DNA from 3 places in the Chryseomicrobium palamuruense genome. Region 1 is predicted to be linked to each of the others. Evidence: riboswitches for the same ligand, from Rfam matches in the RefSeq annotation. Region 1 holds a riboswitch; each other region holds the start of a gene.
The links. Region 1 has a riboswitch for thiamine pyrophosphate ahead of thiT (energy-coupled thiamine transporter ThiT). Riboswitches for the same ligand answer to the same signal wherever they lie in the genome.
Positions count from the first base shown of each region.

Region 1 (4,180 bases):
CCATTTTGCACTAGGCGAAGCGTATCCAACTACATTATCTGGTGGTAAACAAATGAGCGAAGAAGAGCTGATCGCAGCAGATGTCAATGTATCGTTGATTCATGAAGATTTCATGATCGGTACAGTAGATATGACCATCGATGGAATTGGAAAAGACGGCACAAAAGAAGCCATCTTCCGAAATGGAAACTGGGCGAACGCTATAGAATAATAAGGAGGTTGGCCAGATGAGAAAAGGTATACAGGGGATCATCATTTTACTGTTTGTCATCGGTCTTCCAGTACAGGCTGCCGCGAGAGAAGTGTATGTGGCATTGGGCGATTCCCTTGCAGCGGGACAAACACCTTATCAGCAAATCGACCAAGGATATACAGATTTGATTGCAGCTGAACTTGCACGGAGCGGAAACCTTGCTTTGTTTTCAAAAGACTTAGCTTTTCCAGGGTATACGGCAGAGCAAGTGTATCAATCCATTCAATCGGACGAAGCAAAAGAACTCTTAAACCAAAGTTCACTCATTACGATTTCTGCAGGTGCGAATGATTTATTAAGGGTAGTCGCATCCAATCCAGAGCAAGGTACACTTTCATATCAACAGCGAACAGCTGATTTAGCTTTGAACGAAGCGCGCAAATCACTTGTGAAGCTACTGAGCGAGCTACAAAATGTCGCACCGAATGCGACCATTTATGTAGTAGGCTACTATTTTGCTTACCCGCATGTAGCGGAATCTCAAAAACAAGGAACCGCAAAAGAATTGGACCGACTAAATGAAGTCCTGAAAAGAACTGCTGAAACATACGGGGCGACGTTCGTTTCCGTAGAAGCAATGATGAATCAAGCGTTACAACAATATGTACCGAACCCTGCCGATGTACATCCTGTACAAGAAGGATATCGTCAAATGGCGAATGCAGTTCTCTCAAAGCTTCCACATCCTTCAGTAATTGAACTATATGAAATGCCAGTTCCTCATCCAATTAGTTTTGAAGAAATTCTACAGCAGCGGCAGATACAAAGGGAAGCATCGGATGAACAAGCTTCTTATCAGAAAATTGGTCTAGCGCTTGCACGAATTCTTCCTCTCGCATAACAGAGAAACCCAACGACGCAGTCGTTGGGTTTTCTACTGATTAATGGCGTTTAGTTGCTTTACGTGAATTTAGAAACTTTTTAACGATGGGGTACACGACAGGTGCCCACTTAATAGCTGATTTTAATAAGCTAGATTTTCTCATACGTTATCTCCCCGCAGTTCTTATTTAGATTAGTAATTAAATACCCTCGTTAGCGTTTTTGTAAACCTCTTTGGGTACCTCCGTGTAGAACGCAAATTCCATCAAAATATCTCGATACCTTTCCATAGATGAAATGGAAACAAATTCTGTAGGACCATGCCAGTCTCCTCCTGCAGGACCAAATTCGATGGCCCCAGCCCCTGTAACGGCATAATGCCGTGTATCGGCAGAGCCATGTTGACCCATAAGCATAGTTTCATCTTTCATAATATCAAGGAGTTGTAGAATACGAGGGTCTTGGTCCGACGTTGTCACCGCAGGAGAGATGCCTCTTCTACGAATCTCAGCTGTTGGGAAGTGCTCTTTTAATAGATTTGTCAATTGTTGTTCAACAAATTCGACGCTCTGGCCTGGAACAAAGCGAATATCGTAGCCAACTTCACATGTGTCGGGAACCATATTAAACCGATCACCGCCTGAGATTCTGGCCAGGTTGATAGACGGATGATCATAATAGTCGCTACTTACTTTTGTCCATTCTTGCTGAATCAAAAGTTCGTGGAATTTATGGGATTGAAGGATGGCATTATCGCCTTCCCACGGTCTAGAACCGTGCGCACCTTTCCCATGGAACGTAATGAAAAACTGAGAGATGCCTTTTGCTTGTAATCCGATTTTTAAGAATGTCGGTTCTCCACAAATAACGAAGTCCCCTGTATACCCTTGTTCTACAAGGTATTTGGACGTCTTCGAACCCCCTGTTTCTTCATCCGTTACAAGATGCAACTGCACTTTTTTAGTGAGACGGTCCGCATGTTTCGTAATGCCCACAAACGCTTCCATCATTGCTGCGCAGCCACCTTTCATATCGGCAGACCCTCGGCCATATACTTTATCACCTTCAATATAGGGGTCAAATTGTTCTTTTTTACCTGGTACAATATCCAGATGCCCATTCCAAATGAGCGTTTCCTTTCCTTGGCCCACTTCCGCAACAAGCATTTTATGACCTTCATTTTCAAGTACATTTACAGTGACTCCACGGTCTTCTAACCAATTTGCCGAAAAATCAAGGGCATGATTCGCTCCTTCTTTTGTGTCACTTTCAATCCGAATAAGGCTGCGAAGTAAATCAATCATCTACATCTTCCTTTCAAAATAATATGTTGCTTAATCATCAATGATACAGTAAAATGATAGCAACTTAATAGAATTGTTACCACAAGGGGCGTCGCACATCGCGGCTGAGAGAGTACCCTTTGAACCTGGAAGTTCATGCTTGCGTAGGGATGTGGATAGAAACCGATGTTAACTGACGTCTGGCTCTGTCCAGAGGTCATTTTTTTATGTTCTTTTGCTCTTTACCCTCGTCATAGCAAAAGGTAACAGGAAATGGAGAAATAATGAGAAATAATCGCGTTATACTATTAGTGGAGATTGCTTTATTAGCAGCACTAGGATACGTACTAGATTTAATCGGGTTTAGCATGCCACAAGGAGGAAGTGTTACATTTGTCCTTGTGCCTGTCATCATTATTGCGTTTCGCCGAGGTGTAGTTGCGGGTCTGATAACCGGGCTATTGATCGGAGTTTTACAAGTAGTCACAGGACGTTTTTATGCAGCGCCTTTAAGTTTTGAAATCGTATTAATTCAAGTGTTTATGGATTACTTCCTGGCATTTATGGTCGCTGGGTTTGCTGGAATCTTCCGTCCGACATTCATTCAAGCTTTTGAAAAAGCGAATAAAAAACAAATGGCACTTGCTGTCATTGCTGGAGCAGCAATTGCATCCCTTCTCCGCTATATTGTTCACGTATTAAGCGGGATTTTCTTCTTCGGAGAGTTTGCAGGGGATCAGAATGTCGTATTGTATTCTCTCATTTATAACGCTACATATATGAGTCTGGTCTTTGTATTTGCGACCATCATCTGTACCGTATTGTTCTTAAAAGCACCACGTCTAGTTCTGCCTAAAACTTCGTAAAATGTGCTATGATAGCATGTAGTGAACAGAAGAAAGGGTCAGAATCGATGATAATACAAACAAATGAAGAGCTTGAAGGGTTAAAGAAAATCAGCCGAGTCGTTGCTGAAATTCGAGATACAATGAAGGATGCAGCAGCACCTGGTATGACGACAAAGGAACTCGATCTAATTGGGGCACGCCTTTTTGAAGAGAAGGGCGCTGTATCAGCACCTATCGCTGAATACGACTTTCCTGGCCACACGTGTATCAGTGTTAACGAAGAAGTAGCGCATGGTATTCCTGGTGAGAAGATTCTAAGAGATGGCGACTTGGTCAATATTGATGTCTCTGGAATATGTGATGGGTTTTATGCGGACACGGGTGTATCTTTTGTGATTGGTCAAGCAGATGAAGAAAAGCAAAAGCTGATTGATGTCGCCCAGCAAGCGTTTGACCGTGCGATGTTAAAGGTGAAAGCTGGTGCAAAACTCAACCAGATCGGGAAGGCTGTTGAACGAGAAGCAAAGGCAAATGGATTAACGGTGATTATGAATCTGACAGGCCATGGAGTCGGTCGTTCTTTACATGAAGCTCCGCAACATATTTTAAATTACTATGATGCATGGGAGCCAACCATCTTAAAAGAAGGGATGGTTCTTGCTGTTGAGCCGTTCATTTCTCAAAAAGCTGAATCAATCATGGAATTAGGTGACGGTTGGACATTTGTCACACCAGATCGATCTCTTGTTGCCCAAGTGGAACATACGATTGTCGTAACAAAAGATCAGCCATTGATTTTAACAAAGCTCGATTAAAAAATGTCTCCCCGCCTTAGGCTTGGGAGACATTTTTCTTTTTGTTTAGATAGAAGATCCCTACAACTAGAACGGCACTTAAAAATAATGCCGCTGCAGAGACCAAAAGTTCATTAAATCCGAGTCGAACTGCAATGCCAATAAATGCCCAAATAAATA
Region 1 is NZ_JBHSEF010000024.1:39,597-43,776, reverse strand. Features, by position in the region: gene ACFO0S_RS11685 (aminopeptidase) at 1-211, shown strand, start outside; gene ACFO0S_RS11680 (SGNH/GDSL hydrolase family protein) at 228-1,094, shown strand; gene ACFO0S_RS11675 (hypothetical protein) at 1,135-1,239, opposite strand; gene ACFO0S_RS11670 (M20 family metallopeptidase) at 1,276-2,379, opposite strand; TPP riboswitch at 2,454-2,546, shown strand; gene thiT (energy-coupled thiamine transporter ThiT) at 2,643-3,224, shown strand; gene map (type I methionyl aminopeptidase) at 3,272-4,021, shown strand; gene ACFO0S_RS11655 (tryptophan-rich sensory protein) at 4,038-4,180, opposite strand, start outside.

Region 2 (4,180 bases), on a different contig from region 1:
CAAGGCTTTACCGTGCATACACTTCCGGTTACGCTACAAGGTTTTCAGTTGACGAAGTTGAAGAAGAAGGCACGACTTGCGTATGTCACTCCGTCTCACCACTTTCCTTATGGTGTTTCGATGCCCATCCAGGAAAGAGTCGGTTTATTAAAATGGGCAGGAGAGGATGGCTACATTATCGAGGATGATTATGACGGAGAATTCCGCTATACGCAAAAGCCCTTTCCGGCGCTCGCCTCATTGAACGAGGAGCGGGTGATTTACTTGGGTACGTTCTCAAAGTCATTACTTCCCTCTCTGCGCATCAGTTATATGGTCTTGCCGAGGCACTTGATAGAAGCCTATCAACAGAAATTTTTACTTTTCGAACAGGCCGCCTCCACGGTCCATCAATTAACTTTGTCCCTCTTTATGGAAGAAGGGGAATGGGACAAGCATATCCGGCGGATGCGCCAAGTATACAAACGAAAGATGACCTGTTTGATCACGCAATTACGCCAGCAGTTTGGAGACCGCCTCACGATCATTGGGGAACAATCGGGCCTCTATATCGTCATCCGCCTGGACACGACCTCTACCGAAACGCAGTTGATCGAAGCCGCCAAAATAGCAGGGGTCAACGTCTATCCGACGAGCCCGTATTTTTATACGCCGCCGGATACGGCGCAGCTGCAACTCGGATTTAGCAATGTATCTTTCGAAGAAATCGAGGAAGGTGTCGAAATCTTACGAGAGGTATGGAGGCAGATGGTGTGAGTGGGCCTTTAGGAAAATCGAGGAATTAAAAAATGTAAAAAGTATTTGACATTATGATTCTCCCTGCTATAATCAAAAATGTAAAAGGTATTTGACATTTTACAAAGGGGGAATAAGAAATGGATACAGTCACACTTGTCTATGCAGCAATTGTATTGGTAGCTGGAATCGTCATTTTTGCAGCTTCTTTTTTACAAAAGAAGGATGAGCGAAAGAAATTTATCAATGGAAAGGCGCAGTCCTATGCTTTTATTGTGATAGTCGGGATGCTACTAATCGAAGTAGGGCAGGCAATCTTTTTTACTGTACAGGGAAACTCGACATCGATAGGCGATGGAATTTCGCCACTGATGTTTTTAACAGTCATCTCCATCATCTATCTACTTACCATACTCGTCTACCGGAACAAGTACGGTGGCTAAATGAAAAATAACATTCGTGACCTCCGGAAATCAGCCAAACTGTCCCAAGACGAATTAGCCAAGCGCTGTAAGGTCTCCAGACAGACCATCAATGCTATTGAAAATGATAAGTATGATCCAACCTTGCAACTGGCATTTGATATGGCGAAGGTGCTAGAGACGACTGTGGATAACCTATTTATCAGTGGTGATAATAGTTAAATAGTATATGAACATTCTTTATGGATTAATTGAAAAACCCTACAATTTGTGGTATATTAAACGAAGAAAGAATGGGATGATTGTATATCCATTCGGGACGCAGTTACCGAATTCTCCGCGTCGGAGACACTAAATATGAGACGAAATCAAAACTGCGGTTTAATTTAGATTGAATAATCATAAAATAGTATTAGGACTTTATAGTCGTTCGGGTTGTAGCTCTCGGACTCTCTGCGTCGGAGACACTAAATATGAGACGAAAAATAAAGCTACAAGATAAAGCCGCGATTTTTAAAATCGCGGCTTTTCTTGTACAAAAAATGAGGAATAATCATGGTTTTAACCTGTGCCGAACTGTATAAATGTAATCGTAATCCACGTATAAATGAAATTAGTATAAAACTCTTAAGTGATTATTATGAAGAATACCTTATGCCGTACCAATTTGTTTTCGAAATACAGCAAACCGGAGTTGTTTGAATCCCGCTCTGGAGGCATCATGAAAAAGGAATTCCCCATCTTCTGTCGAATAGAACTAGAGACCCAAACGAAAGGTGGAAGATGTATGAATACACTTACCTCACCCATTGCATGTAAAATAAATAATGTTTTTATTCATGTAAGCAACCTCAAGGAATCCGTTCACTGGTACTGTGACTTGCTCGGAATTGAGGTAAACCAAGACGAGGTCGTCTCACCTGTCTACAATATCCCAGTGACTTCAGAAACTGGCCTGACTCTAGATGATCACACGTTTGATCCTGGGTTTGAATTACGCCCCTCACATCATGTTCTTTTCAACTTCTACGTGAAAGACATTGATGAAGCTTACGAGTTTGTGAAAGCTAAAGGGATTACCATCGTAAAAGAAATTGAACGTATCGGGAGTTTTGCGTATTTTAATTTTCATGATCCGGACGGGAATGTACTGATGATTTGTAATAACTAAGAAGGGAAGCCATGGTTATGGAGCCATGGCTTTTTTGCTACTCTGCCATTCTCACTATCTTTTCAATCACATCATCGACTTCATTCTCATTCGTCACGCGAAATAAAACGTCGGCTTCTTCATTAGTTGGCACCTCGGCGTTACGTTGTTTTTTAGTACATCTGAAAAATCCGACATGCTACCACGCATGATAGATGTGCTCCTATTGGCATGCTAAATTCGCTCGACCAGTACATTTTCAGGATTATCAAAATAAACATGAATACGGGGGATTAACGAACTGTTAGGTTGACACCACATAGGGGTCTGTCTTTACATATAAAAGTCACTTTGTTATAGTAAGCCTGTAAAACAAAATACCGTAATCACTAGGGGAGCCTTTTAGGCTGAGACGGACATTGGTCCGGACCCTTTGAACCTGATCTGGATCATACCAGCGTAGGGAAGTGTGCGAACTGAACCGAATCATATTCTATCTACATTGGTTCTTCGCCGCCCCCTACATTCAGGGGGCGGTTTTTTTGTACTCAAGAAAGGGGAATGTTCATGGGTATTAGTAAAGAGATGCGGAAAGAGAACGAGAAATTATGGGAGAGCAGTTTTCATCACCCGTTCGTCAAGGGACTGGCTGATGGGACGTTGCCAAAAGAGGTTTTCAAGTTTTATGTACTGCAGGACGCGTATTACCTCTCGCACTTTGCGAAGGTACAGGCAATTGCTGCATCTAAAGCGACCGATTTGAAGATGACACAAGCTTTCGCCCATCATGCGGAGCAGACGTGCGTGGCTGAGTTGCAGTTACATCAGACGTTCGTTCAAGAACTTGGGATTACTGAACAGGAAGTAAAGGATTTTAAACCGTCACCTTCAGCTTATGGCTATATCACCCATTTATATTATGCCGCACAGGGAGATATTGCGGATATACTCGCCGCTCTCCTCCCTTGTTATTGGCTGTACTATGAGATCGGCACACGTTTCAGTGAGGCAAAGCCTGAAGACCCGATCTATCAGAAGTGGCTAGAAACCTATAACTCTGAGTGGTTCGCTGCACTCGTCAACGAACAGATTGACCGCATGGATGAACTGGCTGATGGAAAAACCGAAGAACAGAAAAATAGACTGAAGGAACTGTTTCGAATCAGCAGTTACTACGAGTGGACTTTTTGGCAACAGGCATGGGATCAGCAGACGTGGGATGTGGAAGGTGGGGTCTTAGATGCAAGTGTCCCTTCGTGAAAAATCTCCGGTCGTCCATTGTATCACCAATCAGGTTGTGGCTAACTTCCAAGCCAATGGTTTATTAGCAATCGGAGCTTCTCCAATCATGGGAGACGAAGAGGAGGAAGTGTCTGAACTGGTCTCTATCTCAGACGTTCTTTCTTTGAACATCGGCACCTTGAATAATCGAACGCTAGAAAGCATGTTAGTTGCCGGAAAGGCAGCGAACCAAAAAGGAATTCCAGTAGTGCTCGATCCTGTAGGAGTAGGTGCTACTCGTTATCGCCTTGATGCCATTAAAAAGCTATTAGACGTCGTCAAGGTCGACCTGATTCGTTGCAATACAGGAGAACTGGCAACACTTATGCAAAAAGATTGGCACGCTAAGGGCGTAGATGCCGGTGAAGGTGAGATGGACCGAAAAGAAGTAGCCATGGCCCTAGCCAAGCAGAGGAAGACATTGGTGGTAGTGACAGGAGAAGTAGATATTGTAACTGATGGTAATGATCTCAAGACAGTTACGAATGGACACATTTCAATGACCCATGTGACCGGCACGGGGTGCCTGTTGAGTAGCGTCTTAGGAGCACATCTAACTTTGTTGCAAAAGGATCAGGTGCGACTCTTGGCT
Region 2 is NZ_JBHSEF010000009.1:101,395-105,574, forward strand. Features, by position in the region: gene pdxR (MocR-like pyridoxine biosynthesis transcription factor PdxR) at 1-756, shown strand, start outside; gene ACFO0S_RS01940 (hypothetical protein) at 876-1,178, shown strand; gene ACFO0S_RS01945 (helix-turn-helix transcriptional regulator) at 1,179-1,379, shown strand; gene ACFO0S_RS01950 (VOC family protein) at 1,945-2,328, shown strand; TPP riboswitch at 2,689-2,790, shown strand; gene tenA (thiaminase II) at 2,875-3,567, shown strand; gene thiM (hydroxyethylthiazole kinase) at 3,548-4,180, shown strand, end outside.
Region 2: linked by a shared signal. The riboswitch ahead of tenA (thiaminase II) and the one ahead of thiT (energy-coupled thiamine transporter ThiT) in region 1 are both predicted to bind thiamine pyrophosphate.

Region 3 (4,180 bases), on a different contig from region 1:
ACCGCCATAATAAAAGCAGCTAATACATAGTACCGGATCAACGACTTACTAGATCCTTGCCCGAATACTTTATGTCGGTTCACAAAATAATTAAAGAGACTCGACAATACCCGTGCTGCAATCGTGGCGAAGATGATAAACATTTCGGGAGCATCTTCTTTCCAGAAATAGATGAAAAGAGAATAAAGGCCGATATCGAGTGCAAAAGAAGCGCCTCCAGAAAGTCCGTAAAGTAAAAAGATTTTATAAATGTGGAACGAATCACGTAGCGGGTGAAAATGAGAAGATTTGTTTTCATTTAAATACACCGTCTCAATTTCGACTTCTTCGATTGGGATGTTGTTTGCTTTTAAACTACCAAGTACATTCATCTCATATTCAAAACGTTCGCCTTTGATGGATAAGAAAAGCGGCAAATGTTGTACAGGAAACCCTCGTAACCCTGTTTGGGTATCCGTTAAAACGGTCCCCGTTGAAAGTCGAAACAATACGCGTGTAAACCTGTTTCCAAATCGACTCCGGAACGGGACGGCCTTGTGGGAAAAGTCACGTGCCCCTAATATCACAGCATCCGGCTTCTGTTTCATACGCTCTGCAATTTTCAGCATGTCCGATAACAAATGCTGACCATCTGCATCGATCGTGATGACACCATCCACCGGAACGTTTTCGTTCAGTATGTAATGAAATGCAGTTTTTAAAGCACGGCCTTTCCCTTGATTCTTCGCATGATGAAGAACCGTCACTTCCGGAAACGCTTTGATGTCTTCAAAGAACGAAGCAAATTCTTCTTCTCCACCGTCGTCCACAACAATAATATGGGGAAACTTTGAAGCAATGAGCTCATCGATGATCGCACGACATTTTTCGTCGGGTTTGTAGGAAGGGATGATGATCGCTGTCTCCATGGGTCACCTTCTTTCTCTTAGTCTGCACTGCTTCTATACCCTTGTTTCTTTACTTCAATACATCATTTATCAGTTTCGTCAGATCTAATTCAGCAATCGGTTCGTTTATACGTAAACGTCGACCTAACTCTTCAACAACTGGTTTTAAGTTCGGTTCTGCTTCCAAATCTACTTTTTTATGAAACACGGCATATAAAGTCAAGTCGCGTAACGTTAAGTATAGTGGTAACTGCTTAAGCCATTCGTGCTCTAATGGTCGAATTTCCGTGTACCCTTCCACAAAAGGAATGAAAAATTCCATTGCTTTTTCAGAACGTACCATAAGGGATTCATTACGGTGACGCGCCCACACGGTGTAGTATAAAGGAATACTCACATCATGGATGTAGTGGAAAAACATCGTGTCATCAAAATCAAAGACATGAAGGGTCTTCTCGTCAATAAAGAAATTGCCCTGATGTATATCGGAGTGGATGATTCCATAGACGTCGGGGGTTGTAGGTAAGTTGCGAATCTCTTCCACAATTTTCTTATTCAGTTGAATGATTTCTGCATCTTTTGCTGAATCGATCCAGTCCTCGATACTAATCAAATCGTCTTCATACCAATGCGGACGAGAACCTTTCTTCACTTGATACGAACTTGCCGCTTCATGAAACTGAGCTGTTACCCGTCCCCACTCACGTATATGTTCATTTGTAAACGAGTCCTTCATTTCATATGCAGATACGCCAGGTGCTTTATCAAAGAGACACGCTAAAAAACTACCGTCTTCAAGTACTAACTCTTCTACAAGCTCCCCGTTTAGACTTAAATGATTCATAGAAACATGGAGCCCACGTGCATGTAAATCATTGACCCATTCGAGTTCTGCAATCACTTGGTCCTTTGAACGGTGTGACGTGTGCGTTAATCGCAACATGTATGGTTTTCCGTCTTTTTTCACCTCGTATACGTAATTCTCAAAGTCGCCTCGTTTAATGGCATCCGTGGCATCTGCCCCAAATAAATGAGCCGCCTTTTCAAGTCGTTCAGTTGTAAACATTTCATCAATCCATTGTTCCATTTCACATTCCTCACTTTCCTATTACCTACTTCGGTTTACAAACGAACCATTCCTTCTTTTTCCTTCCCTACTTGCGAAACATTTTTTAGTCTGCTATGATGAGGGCGAAAAAGAACTACATACCGAAACCTGCACTAGGGGTGCCCAAATTGGCTGAGATGCGAGCGTGAGCTCCGATCCCTTATGACTCGATCAGGATAATACCTGCGTGAGGAAGTGTAGTGACTCTTTCTTTGTTTTATGGGAAGCAGTGGCTACATCTTTCGCGGATGTAGCTTTTCTTTTTCCCATTTTTCTCAAAGGAGGCGTTCCCATGCAATGTGGAACAAGTAAAATCATCGGTTGTCGTTTCTCGCTTCATCCGATGGATTCAGAATTTATCTCAATTATTCAAGGTGCTCTGGCGGAAGTGGATCTTTCCACAGTCTGGCGCCACACCGATGACGTCTCGACCGTCATTCGAGGAGAAGGCCCGCATGTCTTTAATGCCTTAACCGCTCTTACAGAAAAAGCGGCATCCCACGGCAAACACATGGCGATGAATGCGACGTTTTCGGTCGGCTGTCCGGGTGATACGGCAGGGGATTCCTATATGGGAATTGAAGATGCTGTGAAGAACGAAATTCCAGAAGGACCTTACGTTTCGAGCCAGTTCTCTCTCTATCCCCTGAACCAGAGCGACTACATGGAAACCATTTATCGCGAGATCAACCGTGCGAAAGAGCGCGGTGTCTATAACGAATCGATGCACTATGCGACCGGAATCCATGGGTCTCTCAAAGACGTATTCTCTTTTTACGAAGAAACGTTTGCAGAAGCACAGATTGGGGAGCATCCTCATGTTGTAATGACTATCAATATGAGCATTCACAGCCCTTCTCACGGAGGTGCTGAACATGCTCGCTAAATGGAAATTGAAAGAAGTCGTCTTGATGTCCTTACTTGCTGTCGTTTTCGGAATCATCTACCTTGTTTTCGTACACATCGGCAATATCTGGTCCAGTCTCATTGGTCCGATTGCGTATGAATGGATTTTCGGGGTATGGTTCCTCGTCTCCATTGTTGCCATGGCTATCATACGTAAACCTGGTGCTGCGTTGATTTCGGAAGTAATGGCGGCTACCATTGAAGTATTGATTGGGAACGCTCTTGGTCCTCGTTTGATTCTGGTAGGTCTTGTGCAAGGCCTCGGGGCGGAAGCAGCATTTGCTGCCACACGCTATCGCCGGTTTGACTTACCTGTTTATATCTTGGCAGGGGTCCTTGCTGCGATTTTCAGTTTTGTTTATGGTTACTTACTCGGTGGATTTGCAGCCTTATCCCCTTGGTACGTCCTGTTGATGCTTGGCATACGTATCTTAAGCGGAGCTGTCATCGCCGGCTACGGAGGCCACTTAATTGTCAACGGACTATACGCAACAGGTTCATTACGCGGCTATGCGATTGCGCGTCAGAAACGTGATGCGCGTGCGTGAAGCCATTGTTTTTCAGAACGTTACCTTTGCGTATCCGGAAGAGGAAGAGAAACAAATTCTCGACCAGATCTCTTTCACCATCCATGCTGGGGAGAAGTGGCTGATTAAAGGGCCAAGTGGTTGCGGCAAGTCGACGTTGTTTTATTTAGTCAACGGGCTGTACCCAGATGTTTGTGATGGTATTGTTTCCGGAGAACGCACGCTGTTTGGTGAACCATACGCATCGTTTCTTCCAGGACAAGTCAGTCAGCAAATTGCCACGGTTTTTCAAGATCCGGACAGCCAGTTTTGTATGCCGACTGTAGAAGAAGAACTCGCGTTCACACTCGAGAACCGAAGTGTGCCACGAGACGAGATGGATGGAGAAATTACACGAGTACTAGAAGAAACAGGACTTACTGCCTTTCGGAACCGTGTCATTCAAACTCTATCTGGTGGAGAAAAACAACGGGTCGCGACAGCCTGTGCTCTTCTGATGAAACCTTCCATTTTCTTGCTTGATGAACCACTCGCGCATTTAGACCCCGTCACGGCGAGAGACTATGTAGAATGGTTTGGGGATCTTCAAAAGCGAAACGGCTGGACCGTTCTTGTGATTGATCATCAAGCAGACGTTTGGGGAGACTTTTTTGATGTGGTGTATGAACTGTCGAGTATCCATTCGTCAGAAAAGAGTAGAGAATCGTATAGACCTAAACCTATAACAACTCGTTTTGAATATACAGCTAGAT
Region 3 is NZ_JBHSEF010000009.1:72,410-76,589, reverse strand. Features, by position in the region: gene ACFO0S_RS01755 (glycosyltransferase) at 1-908, opposite strand, end outside; gene ACFO0S_RS01750 (phosphotransferase enzyme family protein) at 958-1,974, opposite strand; TPP riboswitch at 2,101-2,206, shown strand; gene ACFO0S_RS01745 (YkoF family thiamine/hydroxymethylpyrimidine-binding protein) at 2,288-2,881, shown strand; gene ACFO0S_RS01740 (ECF transporter S component) at 2,871-3,449, shown strand; gene ACFO0S_RS01735 (ABC transporter ATP-binding protein) at 3,373-4,180, shown strand, end outside.
Region 3: linked by a shared signal. The riboswitch ahead of ACFO0S_RS01745 (YkoF family thiamine/hydroxymethylpyrimidine-binding protein) and the one ahead of thiT (energy-coupled thiamine transporter ThiT) in region 1 are both predicted to bind thiamine pyrophosphate.